Regions from separate parts of the Mesorhizobium sp. BH1-1-4 genome, predicted to be linked through region 2. Evidence: predicted binding sites of a transcription regulator. Region 2 holds the regulator's gene; each other region holds the start of a gene.
The links. Region 2 encodes PhoB, which activates phosphate uptake and scavenging genes when phosphate is short. Its sites were predicted from a motif close to TGTCATNNANCTGTCAT; they were not measured.
Positions count from the first base shown of each region.

Region 1 (4,288 bases), on a different contig from region 2:
GAAAAACGGCAGGCTTTTCGTCGAAGTGTCGGATGGCGGGCCGGGTTTCGATCCGGCGCGGGCCGAAGGATTGGGGCTCGCCGGCCTGAGAGAGCGGGTTGAAAGCATTGGCGGACAGTTCGAAACCCTGACGGGGCCGAAGGGCACGAAACTGGTGATCCGTCTTTCGGTCGAGGAGCAAGCATGATGGGCGCCATCCGTATCGCCATTGTCGACGACCATCCTCTCTTCCGCGAGGGTGTGACACGCAGCCTGTCGGAGATCGGAGGCTTCGAGGTGGTCGGGGAAGGGGCTACCGCGCAGGACGCGGAACGCATCGCCTCGACCGTGCAGCCCGACATCTTGCTGCTCGATATTTCCATGCCGGGCGGCGGCCTGCCCGCGGTCGCGAACATCCTTGCCGACCACCCCGCCCAGAAAATCGTCATGCTGACCGTGTCGGAGGCCAATTCCGACGTCACCAAGGCCCTGAACGCGGGGGTGCACGGCTACATCCTCAAAGGCGTCGGGTCGCGCGCGCTTGCCGATATCCTGCGCAACGTGGCGGCCGGTGAAAGCTATCTTTCGCCGACACTATCGGCCCGGCTGCTTTCCGATGTTCAGTCCCTCCAGCCCGCCAACGGCATGGCGGACCGGCTGCGGCAACTCACCGGTCGACAGACCGAAATCCTGCGGCTGGTGGCGGAGGGGCTCAGCAACAAGGAAGTGGCCTTGCGCCTGGAGCTGCAGGAGAAGACCGTCAAGCATCACATGACGGGGGTGCTGTCGAAACTCAACGTGCGGAACCGCACCGAAGCGGCCCTGATGATGCGCGAGTTTCGCGACCGCGAGAGGGATCGCCCGTAGATGGGTCGGCGTTCAATGGAACAGCCGGCCCGCTCGCCGCGCGCTTTTCCCGCGAAGACGGTTACATATCGCGGCACTGGAATGCCGCGCAAAACGAGGTCACCTCCGCCGGGGGGCGGCGGAGGTGACGTGTGAAACTGGTCGTTGCCTGTTGACCAGTTTCACAAGGCCGAAATTCACGGGGCCGAGATTCACAGAGCCCAGATTCGCGCTGCCTGGATTCACAGAGCCTTGAGGCGGCTTGCATCGGCCGGTGTGGCACGGCGATCGATGATCGTGCGGCCGAGCTTGTCCTTCATGCTGAAACGGCCGTTCTCTATCTTCTCCGTCAAGCCATCGGGGTGCTGAACCGTAATCTTGTTGCCGTCCACGTCGACCTTGTCGCCGGTCGTGGCGTTGACATGGCTGCTCTTCGCACCCTGGCCCTTGCCGGCCCCCGAATTGCCGCCACCGTTATCAGCGCCGTTGCCGTTGCCGTTGCCGTTGTTGCCGCCGCCGTTTCCGTTGCCACTGTTATTTCCGCTGCCGCTGTTGCCGTTTCCGCCGCTGCTGTTCCCACCGCCGCTATTGCCGCCGTTTCCGCCGCCACTATTCCCGCCGCCGCCACCGTTGCCGCCGCCATTCCCACCACCACCGCCGCCGCCCTTACCGGCAAGCGCGGTCGCGGCCTCGAGTCCGGGAACGAAGCCATGAAAGGCAATTCCATAGGGAGCGATGGTCAGCACCAGCAGAGCCGCCGAGCCGAAAGCCAGCCGGCAACAACGGGCGTTTATCGATCCGTGCATCCTGATCTCCGTCGATTGAGCCGGCGCGCCCACCCCAACGTCGCAGTGCGACCAACATCGCCGAAACAAATGGTGACCGGAAGCGACCTCCGACCGTTGCGTTTGTCTTCCAAGACCTTTGCAGGCGCAAGATTGGACCAAAGTCCCATGCCGGTCGTGAAAAAGCGGTGTCGTGAGGGAGCGATGGCGGGGATACGATGTCACGAAAATGTGATCAGCACGCTATAAGGCGGTTGAAAAGGCAACAAGCTCCAGCCAAATCCAAGCCAGAGGCTCCCATGACCGAACATCGCTCCCCCGACGTCCGATTCCGCACCAGCCTGCTCGAGGAAAACGAGGGACCGGCCAACAATCCCAGCGAAAACCGCACGATGGGCGAGATCATCGCCGGGCGGTTTTCGCGCCGTGGCTTCCTCAAGGGGTCGCTCGCCGTCTCGGCGATCGCCGCCACCGTCAGCCCGCTGGCCCTGATCGCCGCCGACGATGCCCGCGCCGCGGAAGGCTCCGCCTTCAAATTCGACGAACTGGAAGCCGGCATCGACGACAAGCACCATGTCGCGCCGGGCTACGACGCCGACGTTCTGTTGCGCTGGGGCGATCCGCTGTTCGCCGATTCGCCGGACTTCGATCCGACGAAGCAGTCGGCACAGGCCCAGGCCAGGCAGTTCGGCTACAACAACGACTATGTCGGCTACATTCCGCTCGACGGTTCGGCCGAACATGGCCTGCTGGTGGTCAACCACGAATACACCAACCCGCATCTGATGTTCCCGGGCATCGTCAAGATCGTCGAGAAGGACGGCAAGAAGTCGGCCGAGGTGGCGCCGCTCTCGAAGGAGCAGGTCGATGTCGAGATGGCCGCGCATGGCGGCACCATCGTCGAGATCCGCAAGGATGGCGGCAAGTGGCAGGTGGTGCGCGACGGCAAGCTCAACCGCCGCATCACCGCCAACACCGAAATGGCGCTGTCGGGCCCGGTCGCCGGCCATGACCGCGTCAAGACCAATGCCGACCCGTCCGGCGCCAAGGTGTTCGGCACCATCAACAATTGCGCCGGCGGCGTCACGCCCTGGGGCACCTATGTGATGTCCGAGGAGAATATTCACGGCTACTTCTCCGGCGAACTGCCGGAAGGCCACAAGGAAGCCGCCAACTACAAGCGCCTCGGCATCCCGGAAGGCGCTTATGAATGGGGCGCGCATTACGACCGCTTCAACCTCGCCAAGGAGCCGAACGAGGCCAACCGCTTCGGCTGGATCGTCGAGGTCGACGTCACCGATCCGAATTCGGTGCCGCGCAAGCGCACCGCCATGGGCCGCTTCAAGCATGAGGGCGCCGAATCGATCGTCGCCAAGGACGGCCGCGTCGTCTTCTATCTCGGCGACGACGAGCGCTTCGACTATGTCTACAAATTCGTCACCAAGGGCACATTCGACGCCAACGACCCTGCCGCCAACAAGGACCTGCTCGACGACGGCACGTTGCATGTCGCCAAATTCGCCGAGGACGGTTCGGTCGAATGGCTGCCGATCGTGTTCGGCCAGGGTCCGCTGACGGCGGAAAACGGCTTTGCCGGCCAGGCCGACGTGCTGATCGAGACACGCCGCGCCGCCGACCTGCTCGGCGCCACCAAGATGGACCGGCCCGAGGACATCCAGCCCAATGGCGTCAACGGCAAGGTCTATGTCATGCTGACCAACAATTCCAAGCGCAAGGCCGACCAGGTCGACGCCGCCAATCCGCGCGCCGAAAACGCCTTCGGCCACATTATCGAAATATCGGAGGACGGCGGTGATTTCGCCGCTGCCAAGGGCAAGTGGGAAGTGCTGCTGAAATGTGGCGATCCCTCGGTGGCCGATGTCGGCGCCACCTTCTCCACCGCGACGACGGCCCATGGCTGGTTCGGCATGCCCGACAATTGCGCGGTCGATTCGGCCGGCCGCCTGTGGGTCGCCACCGACGGCCAGGGTCCGAAGGCCACCGGCCGCACCGATGGCCTGTGGGCGGTGGACACGGAAGGATCAGCGCGGGCGACCTCGAAACTGTTCTTCCGCGTGCCGATCGGCGCCGAGATGTGCGGCCCGCTGTTTACGCCGGACGATCAGACCGCCTTCGTCGCCGTCCAGCATCCTGGTGACGGCGGCGAGGACTGGGAAGCGTTTGGCCGGCCCTCCTACTATGAGGACCTGTCGACGCGTTGGCCCGATTTCAAGCCCGACATGCCGGTGCGGCCGGCGGTCGTGGCGATCACCAAGCAGGGCGGCGGCAAGATCGCCATCTGACATCGGACAAGACAAACCGAGAGGGGGCTCCGGATCGCCGGAGCCCCCTTCTTTTGCGCGGTATTGCATTCAAGCCTCGGGAAAGATTGGCAATTTAAACAGGGCGCCCTAGATCGTGATGAGGAGATCATCGCCATGCCCAAGTCGATCTACGACCGTGGCCTGCTCAAACCCGACGAGGTGGCCACCTTGCAACGTGTCTTCGACGAGGCCTGCCGCCGACGGCAAGCCCACCCCGAATCCGCCGAGGCGCGTGAATTGGCGCTCACCTTGCTTGCCCTCTACAATGCCGGCATGGTCGACGAGGAGACGCTGACGGAGGCTGTCGGTTTCCGGCGGCTGGAGCCGAAATCGGCGTAGCATCCGAGATCAGCA
Region 1 covers NZ_JAIUIN010000014.1:43,663-47,950, forward strand. The annotation lists gene LB569_RS21700 (sensor histidine kinase) at 1-187, shown strand, start outside; gene LB569_RS21705 (response regulator) at 184-846, shown strand; gene LB569_RS21710 (hypothetical protein) at 1,068-1,631, opposite strand; gene LB569_RS21715 (PhoX family protein) at 1,910-3,913, shown strand; gene LB569_RS21720 (hypothetical protein) at 4,049-4,273, shown strand.
Region 1: the regulator PhoB is predicted to act here: its motif matches at 1,830-1,846, upstream of LB569_RS21715 (PhoX family protein).

Region 2 (4,288 bases):
GACCGAGGTCAAGGACAAGCTCAACGCCAGCGGCCTCAGCCTTTCCGGTGGCCAGCAGCAGCGGCTTTGCATCGCCCGCACCGTGGCAGTGAAGCCGGAAGTCATTCTGCTCGACGAGCCGGCCTCGGCGCTCGATCCGCTGTCGACCGCCAAGATCGAGGAGCTGATCGACGAATTGCAAGCCGACTACACGATCGTCATCGTCACCCACAACATGCAGCAGGCGGCGCGCGTGTCGAAGCAGACGGCGTTCATGTATCTGGGCGAGCTGATCGAGTTCGACAAAACCGAGAAGATCTTCACGTCGCCCCGCGAGAAGCGCACCCAGGACTACATCACCGGCCGCTTCGGCTGATCGCACGCATACGAGGACCAGGATCATGGCCGAACACACGGTTGCAGCCTTCGACGAAGATCTCGGACAGATCAGCAGGCTGATCAGCGACATGGGCGACCTCGCCGGCTCGATGGTCGGCGGCGCCACCAAGGCGCTGCTGAACTCCGACAACGCTCTTGCCCAGCGCGTCGTCTCCGACGATGCCATCATGGATGCGCGCCAGCGCGAACTCGACGACCGCGCCATAACGCTGATCGCCAAGCGGCAGCCGATGGCCGACGATCTGCGTCATGTCGTCGGTTCGATCCGCATGGCCGGCGACCTTGAACGCATCGGCGACCTTGCCAAGAACATCGCCAAGCGCGTCGGCACTGTCGGTCTCAGCGCCACGCCGCGCGACCTTTCGCATTCCATCGACGCCATGGCGCAACTGGTGCTGATCCAGGTGCATGGCGTGGTCGAGGAATATGCGGCCGGCGATGCGTCGGCACTGGCCAAACTCAGGAATGACGACGAGCGCATCGACGTCAAATACACCTCGGTGTTCCGCGAACTGCTGACGTACATGATGGAAGATCCGCGCAACATCACCGCCTGCACGCATCTGTTGTTCTGCGCCAAGAATCTCGAGCGCATCGGCGACCACGTGACCAACATCGCTGAAAATGCATACTATGTGCTGACCGGCACGCAGCTGCCCGCCAATCGCCCTAAGCAGGACGAGACCGCGATGTCGGCGCCGGCGGTATAACAGGGTGACAGGCCGATGATCGCGCCGCGCATCATGGTGGTCGAGGACGAGGAACCGCTTGGCGTGCTCCTCCGCTACAATCTGGAATCGGAAGGTTACCAGGTCGAAGTGGTGACGCGCGGCGATGAAGCCGAAATCCGGCTGCAGGAAAACGTCCCCGATCTCCTGGTGCTCGACTGGATGGTGCCGGCAGTGTCCGGGATCGAACTCTGTCGGCGCCTGCGAATGCGGCCCGAGACCGAGCGGTTGCCGATCATCATGCTGACGGCGCGCGGCGAGGAAAGCGATCGCGTGCGCGGCCTGTCGACGGGTGCCGACGATTATCTGGTCAAGCCGTTCTCGACGCCGGAATTCATGGCCCGCATCAAGGCGCTGCTGCGCCGCGCCAAGCCGGAAGTGCTGTCCAGCGTGCTCAAGGTCGGCGACATCGTGCTCGACCGTGAATCGCACCGGGTTTATCGCAAGAAGAGCGAGATCCGGCTCGGACCGACCGAGTTCCGGCTGCTGGAATTCATGATGCGCCATCCCGGCCGGGTGTTCTCGCGCAGCCAGCTGCTCGACAATGTCTGGGGTGAGACGATCTATATCGACGAGCGCACGGTGGACGTGCATGTCGGCCGGCTGCGCAAGGCGGTCAACAATGGCCGCATGCCCGACGTCATCCGCACCATCCGCGGCGCGGGCTACGCGATCCGCGAGGATTAGGTCTCCGATCCCGGATCGCATCCGTTGGTGAGTAGCTCAAACGGCTTCGGTCAACCTCCAACGTTGATGCAATTCGCGACTTCGGCGCCAGGTCCGCTCAGGCCACGTTCTTCCCTGAACCTGTTTTCGCCTGCACGCCCGGCGCGAAAATCTCCTGGTCGACGAAGGTCAAGGCGCGCATGGCGCAGCCTTCGCGGATGAGCGGCAACTCGTTCGGCTCGGTGTCGAAGGAAATCGATCCCGAATGCTGGCCGCCGGCCGTCTGGGCGATGGCCTCGCGCAAGGCCGGCTCGATCAGGTCGAAGGCGGCGGCGCTGACGCCGACCATGGCGACGGGTGCGGGATCGATCAGGGCGAACAGGCTGCCGAGACCGTATCCCAACGCTTCACCGGCCTTGCGGTAGGCTTCGCGCTCCGGTCCGTCGCTTTCCCGTGCGGCCGCGGCGAGTGTCCGCATCTGCGCGTCGCTGACGTCGGCGACCGGTTCGGTGTCCTCGCCAAGCTGTCTGGCGTTGCGCAGGATGGCATAGTTGCCGGCATAGGCCTCGACGCAGCCACGCCGGCCGCAGCGGCAGAGCGCGCCGCCCGGGCGATGGATAATGTGGCCGAACTCGCCTCCGGACGAATGGGTGCCGGTGAACAGTTCGCCCTTCAGCACCAGGCCCATGCCGATGCCGTGCGAGAGCAGGATGGCGATGAAGTCGTCGCGGTAGCGTTGGGGGTCGCGCCAGCGCAGCGCCACCGCCATCATGTTGCAGTCGTTCTCCATGGTGGCTGGGATGCCGAATTCGGCTTCGAGTATGTCGGCGAAGGCAATGTCCGTCCGCGGCGTGATCGGCGACCACAGCATGGCACGCGCCTCGGTGTCGGTGATGCCCTGGATCGCCAGCGCGATGCGGGCAACACTGCTGACATCGAGATCGGGGTCCTCGAGGCGGCGCCGCACGATTGCCGTGCATTCGCTGATCAGAGCTTCACGCGATATGGTCAGCGTGTCCAGCCGGCGCTGTTCCTCTGATATCACCTGGCCGGCATAATCGATGACGGCGACGGACAGGAAATTCAGCGACAGCACCACGGTCATCACAGCCGCGGCCTCGGGGTTGAGGCCGAGGCCAACCTGCGGCCGGCCGCGTTTGAGTGAGCCGGCCTCGTTCGGCTTGCCTTCGGTCAGGATACCCTCGCCGATCAGGTCGGCTGATATCGCCGATATGGTCGAGTGGCTGAGGCCGGTGGTGGCGGCGATCTCGGTGCGCGAGGGCTGACCGCCCCGGCGCACGGCTCCTATCACCATTGCGCGGTTGCGCCGGCGCAGATCGTCGTGGCGGATTCCGACCGACATGCTTCCCACATCCTCCCCCGTTGCCGCGGCTCTTGACGCCCCCTCGAACATCGCCGGCAACGGGGTAGAATACTGGCAGATGCATCTGGAGCTGTCATTATTTATTCCGAGACTCGAAAAAAGGGTCTCGGCACCTCAAAATCCATCAGAATCGATGTTGACAGTGTTCCGGCGATGGACCAGTGTTTTTTCGAGGCTCGAAAAAATAGAGCCTTTGTGCCGGCCCTCGGGTCAGTTTGGTCGCGCCAATACGCGGCGCAGGGAGGATATCATGAAGAGATTCACAGCCGCCATCCTGGCGGGTGTCGCCATGTCGCTGACGCTGGCTTCGGTCGCGCAGGCGAAGGACAAGGTCATCGGCGTTTCGTGGTCCAATTTCCAGGAAGAGCGCTGGAAGACCGATGAGGCCGCCATGAAGAAGGCGATCGAGGCCGCGGGCGACAAGTACATTTCCGCCGATGCGCAGTCCAACCCCGGCAAGCAGCTGACCGACGTCGAGAGCCTGATTTCGCAGGGCGCCAATTCGCTGATCATCCTGGCGCAGGATGCCTCGGCGATCGGCCCGGCGGTGCAGAAGGCGCTCGACGAGGGCATTCCGGTCGTCGGCTATGACCGCCTGATCGAGAACAAGGACGTCTTCTACCTGACCTTCGACAACAAGGAAGTCGGCCGCATGCAGGCCCGCGAAGTGTTCAAGGTGAAGCCTGAAGGCAACTACGTCTTCATCAAGGGCTCGGGTGCCGACCCGAATGCCGATTTCCTGTTCTCGGGCTCGATGGAAGTGCTGAAGGAAGCCATCGATTCCGGCAAGATCAAGAATGTCGGCGAAGCCTATACGGACGGCTGGCTGCCCGCCAACGCCCAGAAGAACATGGAACAGTTCCTCACCGCCAACGACAACAAGGTCGACGCGGTGGTCGCGGCCAATGACGGCACCGCCGGCGGCGTCGTCGCCGCGCTGACGGCGCAGGGGCTCGCCGGCACCGTGCCGGTCTCCGGCCAGGACGGCGACCACGCCGCGCTCAACCGCATCGCGCTCGGCACCCAGACCGTGTCGGTGTGGAAGGACGCGCGTGAACTCGGCAAGAACGCCGCCGAGATCGCCTCGCAGCTCGCCGACGGCAAGAAGATGACCGACATCGCCGGCGTGAAG
Region 2 covers NZ_JAIUIN010000044.1:15,637-19,924, forward strand. The annotation lists gene pstB (phosphate ABC transporter ATP-binding protein PstB) at 1-355, shown strand, start outside; gene phoU (phosphate signaling complex protein PhoU) at 381-1,088, shown strand; gene phoB (phosphate regulon transcriptional regulator PhoB) at 1,104-1,793, shown strand; gene LB569_RS31735 (ROK family protein) at 1,891-3,135, opposite strand; gene xylF (D-xylose ABC transporter substrate-binding protein) at 3,407-4,288, shown strand, end outside.

Region 3 (4,288 bases), on a different contig from region 2:
CAGATGGCGACACTGTTCTACTTCGCCTTCTTCCTGATCGTCCTGCCGGTGCTCGGCCTGATCGAGACGCCGCGCAGGCTGCCCAACTCGATCACCGAGGCGGTGCTCGAGAAGAACAAGGGCGGCAGCGGGCATCCGGCGGGCGCCACGGCAGCACCTGAGACCAAGGGCTGAGCGGTAGAGAATCTAAGGGGATTTGGCATGAAAAAGATTCTCACCTCGCTGGCGCTGATCGGCCTCGTGGCCGCCGGCACCGCCGCCTTCGCGGCCGAAGAGGCGCACGACGCGGCGGCTCCGACGCATTTCCCGATCCACGAACCGAAGGAAATGAGCTGGAGCTTCACTGGCCCGTTCGGCACCTATGACAAGGCGCAGCTGCAGCGCGGCCTGAAGGTCTACAAGGAAGTCTGCTCGGCCTGCCATTCGATGAACCTTGTGGCGTTCCGCACGCTGTCGGACCTCGGCTACAGCGACGCCCAGGTCAAGACGTTCGCGGCCGAATACACCATCCATGACGGTCCCAACGATGCCGGCGACATGTTCGACCGTCCCGGCAAGCCGTCGGACCATTTCCCGGCGCCGTTTGCCAACGAGGAAGCCGCGGCTGCCTCCAATGGCGGCGCGGCACCGCCCGACATGTCGCTGCTGGCCAAGGCGCGCGGCGTGGAACGAGGTTTTCCGCAGTTCGTCTTCGACATCTTCACCCAGTACGACGCGGGTGGCCCCGACTACATCCATTCGCTCCTGACCGGCTATGACGAGAAGCCGCCGGCCGGAATGGTCATTCCCGAAGGCACGCATTACAACCCGTACTTCATGTCGGGCGTGTCGCTGAAGATGCCCAAGCCGCTCTCCGACGGCCAGGTGACCTATGACGACGGTTCGCCGCAAACCGTCGACCAGTACGCCCGTGATGTGTCGACCTTCCTGGCCTGGGCGGCCGAGCCGCACATGGAAGCCCGCAAGAAGACCGGCTTCCGCGTGCTGGTGTTCCTGCTTCTGTTCGGCGCCCTGGTCTATCTGACCAAGCGCAAGGTCTGGGAAGCCGTCGCCCACTAAGGCCTGTTGACCTTCAGGTGAGGCCGGTCTGCAAACGATGGCTTCCTGCGCTTCCGGTGCTCACGTACTTCAAGTACGCTCCGCTCCGGTTCTCGGAAACCATCGTTTTCGACTCGGCCTGACCTGAATCTCAAAAGGCCTTGGCCGTTCAATGCACAATGTGGGGCGTCGAGAGGCGCCCTTTCTGCTTTTGAGGTGGATTACACCACCACGCCTCTGCGGTGTCACATGGCCGTCACCGCACATCGCGATCCTGCGGCGCTCTCATCAAAGGATCACGCCCATGAAAAGATACGCATCGCTCGCGGCAGGCCTGCTGCTGCTTGTCGTCGGCTCCGCGGCCCATGCCGAAGACGCAAAACCGTTCATCACCAACAAGGATGTCGACCTGACGATGATCCTGCCGCCGCCGCCGGCCAATGATTCGGCCGAGACCAAGGCCGAGCTTGGCGAGGTGCTGACCGTGCAAGTCACGCGCACGCCCGAAATGGAAGCTCGCGCCATCGCCGATGCCGAGGAAAACGTCTGGCGTTTCGCCGATGTCATGGGGCCGAATTTCAACAAGGACAAGCTGCCGAAATTCAGCGCCTTCTTCGATCGCGTGGTGGAGACCGAAGGCGCCGTCGTCGACCCGGCAAAGGATGTCTGGAAGCGACCGCGCCCGCATCAACTCAGCGATCTCGTCAAGCCGGTGGTCAAGCTGTCGAGCTCCGGTTCCTGGCCGTCAGGCCACGCGACCGTCGGCACGATGATGGGCATCATCCTGTCCGACATGGTTCCGGAAAAGCGCGCCGAGATCATGGCCCGCGCGGCCGAGTTCGCCCACAACCGAATCGTTGGCGGCATCCATTATCCGTCCGACGTCGAGATGGGCAAGATTTCCGGCAGCGTGATCGCCGCGGTCCTGCTCAACCGGGAGGATTTCAAGGCCGAGTACGAAGTGGCCAGGGCCGAGCTTCGGTCCGATCTCGGCATGTAGGGTTTGGCAAATAACCATCCGTTCGAGCGGGGCGCCTTCGGGCGCCCCTTTTTCGTGGCTGCGCCAACGGCAGGAAAAATCGCCGACGTCTGCTCCCGGGCCCTGATCAAATCCTTTGCCGGATGCGCTTGTTTCGGCCGCCACATCGCGCTAGCCGTTGTCGGTCGCGCCGGGTTACGATCGGCCCGCGCCGTTTTACTTTGTCAGCCGGATCATTCGGAGCCGCTTCATGAAACCTTCTCTCGAAGACACGCTGCTGGCGTCGATCCGCACCATTCCGGACTATCCCAAGCCCGGCATCCTGTTTCGCGACATCACCACGCTGCTCGGCAATGCGCGCGCCTTCCGCCGCGCCATCGACGAGCTGGTGCATCCCTATGCCGGGCAGAAGATCGACAAGATCGCCGGCATCGAGGCGCGGGGCTTCATCCTTGGCGGCGCCGTCGCGCACCAGCTCTCGGCCGGCTTCGTGCCGATTCGCAAGAAGGGCAAGCTGCCCTATGAGACGGTGCGCGTCGCCTACAGCCTGGAATACGGGCTGGACGAGATGGAGATGCACAAGGACGGCGTCGCGCCCGGCGAGAAGGTGATCCTTGTCGACGACCTCATCGCCACCGGCGGCACGGCGGAAGCGGCGGTCAAGCTGCTGCGCCAGATCGGCGCGGACATCCTCGCCGCCTGCTTCGTCATCGACCTGCCGGATCTGGGTGGACGCGCCAAGCTCGAAGCGCTGGGTGTTCCGGTGAGGACGCTGATCGGGTTCGAGGGGCATTAGTGAATAGTGAATAGTGAATAAGCGTTGCGCTCACTCACTACCCACCTTCACCAGCACGGCACTTTCGAACTCCAGCACCTTGGCGCCGTTCGAATCGGAGGCCTCGCAGAGCAGCGCCAGCAGCCGCCAGCCCGGGCGCGACGCGATCGGGCGGTGGGAAAGCGCGGTGCGCATGAAAGTGATGGTTTGCCCGGCATAAACGGGCTTCAGCCACTTCAGGTTCTTGAAGCCGGGCGAGGGGCCGAATTCGGGCACCGCGCCGTCCCAGCCTTCGGCGTCCAGGCGGGTCTCCAGGTTCAGCTTCATCCAGGTGGCGGCGGTGTGCCAGCCGGAGGCGCAAAGCCCGCCGAGCACGCTTTTCCGGGCGGCTTCCTCATCGATGTGGAAGATCTGCGGGTCGTACTTGCGGGCGAACGCCTTGATCGCGTCGGCCTCGAATGTGTGCGAGCCCAGCGTCACCGTGGTGCCGATGCGGAAGAACTCGTCCAAGGTCATGACAGGTTACCCGCGGCATCGCGCGTCAGGAACATGACGGAGTTCTCCAACTCGAAAACGCTTTCGCCGCGTTGGTTGACCAGTTCGCTGCGCATGGTGACGAAGCCCAGTTGGGGCTTGGATTTCGACAGGCGCCTGGCCAGGACCACGAGGTTGCCCCGCAGCGTATCGCCGGCCAGCACCGGCTTCTTCCACTTGACCTGATCGACGCCGGGCGCGCCCTGGCAGGTGGAGTCCAGCAGGAAGGCATCGCACAGCATGCGCATGAACATGGCGCATGTGTGCCAGCCGGAGGCCGAGAGGCCACCGAGGATACTGGCCTTGCCGGCTTGCTCGTCGAGATGCATCGGCTGCGCATCGAATTCGCTGGCGAATTCGATAATCTCCGCCGCGCTTACCTGTTTGACGCCGAGGTCGAACGAGGCACCCTGGACGAAATCCTCATAGGCCCATGTCTTTGCGGTCATGTCGGCAATCCGGTTGAATCCCAAGGATCGGGCAACCCGGATGCAGGCCGGCGGCGTTTTGGTCAAGTCCTTTCTGGTGAGCCAGCCTGGAGCAGCCGGCGCCGGCGGCGGTGGTCAGAGCCAGCCGCGGCGGCGGAAATACCAGAAGGGCAGGATCGCCGACAGGATCATCATGGCGATGGCGAAGGGATAGCCGAACTCCCATTTCAGCTCGGGAATGACGTCGAAATTCATGCCGTAGATCGAGGCGACCAGCGTCGGCGGCAGGAAGATGACGGCGGCGACCGAGAAGATCTTGATGATGGCGTTCTGCTCGATCGAGATCATGCCGAGCGTGGCGTCGAGCAGGAAGGAGATCTTCTGCGACAGGAAGGTGGCGTGGTCGGCGAGCGACAGCACGTCGCGCGACAGCGTCTTGACGCGGGCGCGCACATCCTTGCTCATCTTGGTCTGGGTGGCGACATGGGCGAGGAAACCCGCCAGGCGCTGCAGCGAGATCAGGCTGTCGCGGAT
Region 3 covers NZ_JAIUIN010000023.1:83,635-87,922, reverse strand. The annotation lists gene LB569_RS26925 (cytochrome b) at 1-174, shown strand, start outside; gene LB569_RS26920 (cytochrome c1) at 202-1,059, shown strand; gene LB569_RS26915 (acid phosphatase) at 1,343-2,038, shown strand; gene LB569_RS26910 (adenine phosphoribosyltransferase) at 2,268-2,813, shown strand; gene LB569_RS26905 (MaoC family dehydratase) at 2,844-3,308, opposite strand; gene LB569_RS26900 (MaoC family dehydratase) at 3,305-3,775, opposite strand; gene corA (magnesium/cobalt transporter CorA) at 3,890-4,288, opposite strand, start outside.
Region 3: the regulator PhoB is predicted to act here: its motif matches at 1,282-1,298, upstream of LB569_RS26915 (acid phosphatase).

Region 4 (4,288 bases), on a different contig from region 2:
TTCGCGAAACGGGCGCGGCAGGGCAGCGATCGCAGCCTCGACGGCGGCCGTATCGGCCCTGGCGATCAGGCTCGCCTCCGGGCCGTCCTCGTCCGGCAGGCTGGTGCCATGGGCGGCCGCCATGTCGTCGAGATCGCCGAGATCGCCAACGGCCATCATGCCGCGCGGCCGGTTGCGCGCCATCCAGGTGTAGGAGGCGTTGCGCACGATGGTCAGCAGCCAGGCCCGCGCATTGCCGCCGGCATAGCCTGGCATGCCGGCATGGGCCTTGATGCAGGCGTCCTGCACGACGTCCTCGGCATCGGTGGCATTGCCGGTCAGCCAGCGGGCCAGCGCCAGCGCGTCGCCGAGATGCGGCAGCACCACCTCGTTGAAGCGCTCTGCCAAAGCCTTTTCGTTCAAAATAGCACCATGATCCGGCACTCCTGAAAGGATTGGCCGTGCCGTCTCACGAGGCGATGGCGACCTTGCCTTGCCCATGGGGACAAAGTCCCCCGAAGCAGGCAAAGGCGCCTGCCTTGCTGAAAGTGAATTCATCCGCGTCACCAGTGTCAAGCGTCACGGAGAAGAGGCTGCCGATCCTGCTCGCCAGCGCACGGTCACGGCCTGTACCGCAGCCATGATCGCTGTGCTCGCAATGACAGGGCATGCCGAACTCCTCAACGCCGGAAGTGGCGCCTGTACAGGAGACTTGTCGCAGGGCCGGTTTATTCCCGCCGCGCCTAAAATCGGCTGTTCACAGTCGCGTGATCTCCGTGCCCTTTGGGGTTGCCAGTCCGCCAGCGTTCAATCCGGCTCGCACACGGCCGGAAGATCCTTGCTGATGGCGGTCGCGGACATGATCGTTGCACGTGAATATGCCGATGATGACGGCGGGCGAGCCGGATCGAGTTGCTCAAGACGGAAGGGTATTGAGCCCGAATGGCGACGGGCCAGATCGGGCTCAGGCGATGATATCTGGAATGATCCTGTCTTCCAGCTTCATCAGCCGGTCCTTGAGGGCCAGCTTCTTCTTTTTCATCCGCTGGATCTGCAGCGGGTCGCAGTTAGTGGCGATCATCGCGTTGATCGCGGCATCGAAATCGGCGTGTTCCTGCTTCAGCCGGGAAAATTCGAGGCGAGTATCGGCCTGTTCCTGATCGGACATTCTCTACCGTCTGCACGTCTGCGGCGCCCAAAACTGGGCCTGATTGGGCGGGGGCGGCAATTTCTGCCACCGGCTTGCAGCCCTTATCACATTTCACATTGTCGTGGAATGCTACCACGCAGCATTCGACATCGCTGTCCGATGGTGGCACACTGTCATTGTGCCGTCACAGATACGACCTGCGGTGGACGTGCCTTTGACGGCTGCAATCGAGGAAACCATGAAAGGGAGAACCAATCATGTCTCTTGCATCCCATCTTGATGAGTTGCAGCGGAAACACGGCGACATCGAACGCGAAATCGATGACGCGATGAACCACCCGTCGGTGGACGACCTCGAAATCGTGAATCTCAAGCGACGCAAGCTGGCACTCAAGGATGCGATTGAGAAACTGAGGGCGCAACCAACCACGCATTGATCCTCACCTGATATAGCCGCTCACCACTGGCGGTCTTCCTTGCCGGCGGCGCCAGCCGCCGGTGCAGTGGTTTTAATTTCAGCGATCCCACAAGCCGGAACTAATATTCGTCAGGCCCGATATGACCGGCCACCGCCGGGTCGTGCGCCGTTTCAGGGTCCTAGCCGGCACCAATTGCTGCCAGTGGCGACCTGTCGCCATTGACAAGCCATCTTTGCTCCTCCACCTCATGCCCGGACTTCAGCGCATCGGACCCGGCTTATGCGTCCAGGCGGACGCACGGGCTTCAGAGAGACGCATAGCGCTCCAGAGACACAAAAGGCTGCCGGCATGACCGGGTATTTTTCCTTTCCCTTCCCCCGCCGCACTTCGGTCGGCGTCGATGTCGGCGGCGTGGTCGTCGGCGGCGGCGCGCCGGTCGTCGTGCAATCGATGACCAATACCGACACCGCCGATGTCGACCAGACGGTCGCGCAGGTGGCGGCGCTGCACCGCGCCGGCTCGGAGATCGTGCGCATCACCGTCGACCGCGACGAGAGTGCCGCCGCGGTTCCGCGCATCCATGAGCGGCTGCAGCGGCTCGGTATCAACGTGCCGCTGGTCGGCGATTTCCATTATATCGGCCACAAGCTGCTGGCCGATCATCCGGCTTGCGCCGAGGCGCTGGCCAAGTACCGTATCAACCCCGGCAATGTCGGCTTCAAGGACAAGAAAGACCGGCAGTTCACCGACATCGTCGAAATGGCGATCAAACATGACAAGCCGGTGCGCATCGGCGTCAACTGGGGTTCGCTCGACCAGGAATTGTTGACGCGGCTGATGGACGACAACCAGGACAAGGGTTTCCCGCTGACGGCGCAGGAGGTGACTCGCGAGGCGATCGTGCAGTCGGCGATCCTGTCGGCGGAGATGGCCGAAGAGATCGGCCTGGGCCGTGAAAAAATCATCCTCTCGGCCAAGGTCAGCGGCGTGCAGGACCTGATCGCCGTCTATGCCGAACTCGCCACCCGCTCCAACCATGCGCTGCATCTCGGCCTCACCGAAGCCGGCATGGGCTCGAAAGGCATCGTCGCTTCTTCCGCCGCCATGGGCATCCTCCTGCAGCAAGGCATCGGCGATACCATTCGCATCTCGCTGACGCCGGAGCCCAATGGCGACCGCACCCGCGAGGTGCAGGTGTCGCAGGAGTTGCTGCAGACGATGGGCTTCCGGCAGTTCGTGCCGATCGTCGCCGCTTGCCCCGGCTGCGGCCGCACCACCTCCACCGTGTTCCAGGAACTGGCGCAGAACATCCAGGCGGATCTGCGCAAGAACATGCCGGTGTGGCGTGAGAAATATCCGGGCGTCGAGAGCCTCAAGGTCGCGGTGATGGGCTGCATCGTCAACGGCCCGGGTGAATCCAAGCATGCCGATATCGGCATTTCGCTGCCCGGCACCGGCGAGACGCCGACCGCACCGGTCTTCGTCGACGGCAAGAAAGCGGCGACGCTGCGCGGACCGTCGATCGCGGCGGATTTCGAGAAAATGGTCGCCGACTACATTGACCAACGGTTCGGTCAGGGCGGCAAGGCCGCGGCAGAGTAGGCCAGATGCAGCGTTTCCCGTGGGTGGCGCTGACCCTGCTCTGTGGGTTGGTTTGGTCGACACTCGGTCAGGCCGATCCGCCGCAATCGGCCAAGCAGAGGCTGATCGACAAGGTCTGCAACCTGATCCAGGCCAATGCCGACCAGAACAGTCTTCCCAGGGAATTCTTCGCCCGCCTGATCTGGAAGGAGAGCCGTTTCGATCCCAATGCAGTGAGCCCCGTCGGCGCCGAAGGCATCGCCCAGTTCATGCCGGGTACCGCCAAGATGCGGGGGCTCGAAAATTCCTTCGACATCAACCAGGCGATCCCGGCGTCGGCTCGATATCTGGCCGAGATGAAGGCCGGTTATGGCAATCTCGGTCTGGCGGCCGCTGCCTACAATGCCGGCGAGAGCCGGGTGTCGCGCTGGCTGAATTCTGGTGGCTTCCTGCCGATGGAGACGGAAAGCTATGTCTTCGACGTGATGGGCGAGCCGGTCGACAAGTTCACCGACCGGGCCTATGCCGGTAAAGTCGAACCACTCGATGCCAAGCTGGATTTCGCGACTGCCTGCCGCAAGCTGCCGGTGATCATGTCGAAGACCGTGGCGATGGCCTCGATCAACATCAAGCCATGGGGCGTCCAGGTGGCGGGCAATTTCCGCCGCAGTGCCGCGATCAGCCAGTGGCTCAGGGTGCGGAGCCGGTTTCCGGCATTGCTCAGCGGTCACGATCCGGTGGTCAGCCGGGTGCGCACGCCGATCGGCCGGCGCGGCATCTACGCCGTCAGGATCGGAATCGACGACCGCGCCGCCGCCAATGTCATCTGTCAGAAGCTGCAAAGCGTCGGCGGCGCCTGCGTGGTGGTGCGGAACCGGTAGCCGGCTCATGTCCGAAAGAGGCCTTACCATGAGAGCCAGGATCGTTCTGCTCAACGGCGTCGGCAGTGCTGGTAAGTCTTCGACAGCCAAGGCATTGCAGGGGATAACCACCGAGCCGTTTCTGCATGTTCAGATGGACAGCTTTCTCGAGATGCTGCCCGACGCCTTGCAGGACCATGCCGACGGCCTTGCCTACGAAACCGTTCGGCAGGACGGCAAGCCTTCGGTCGTCATCAGGACTGGGCCGGTGGGCGAGAAAACCCTGCGCGGCATGCGCC
Region 4 covers NZ_JAIUIN010000027.1:33,150-37,437, forward strand. The annotation lists gene LB569_RS28260 (sigma-70 family RNA polymerase sigma factor) at 1-402, opposite strand, end outside; gene LB569_RS28265 (hypothetical protein) at 449-649, opposite strand; gene LB569_RS28270 (YdcH family protein) at 944-1,147, opposite strand; gene LB569_RS28275 (YdcH family protein) at 1,387-1,566, shown strand; gene ispG (flavodoxin-dependent (E)-4-hydroxy-3-methylbut-2-enyl-diphosphate synthase) at 1,897-3,150, shown strand; gene LB569_RS28285 (lytic transglycosylase domain-containing protein) at 3,156-4,010, shown strand; gene LB569_RS28290 (phosphotransferase-like protein) at 4,039-4,288, shown strand, end outside.
Region 4: the regulator PhoB is predicted to act here: its motif matches at 1,301-1,317, upstream of LB569_RS28275 (YdcH family protein).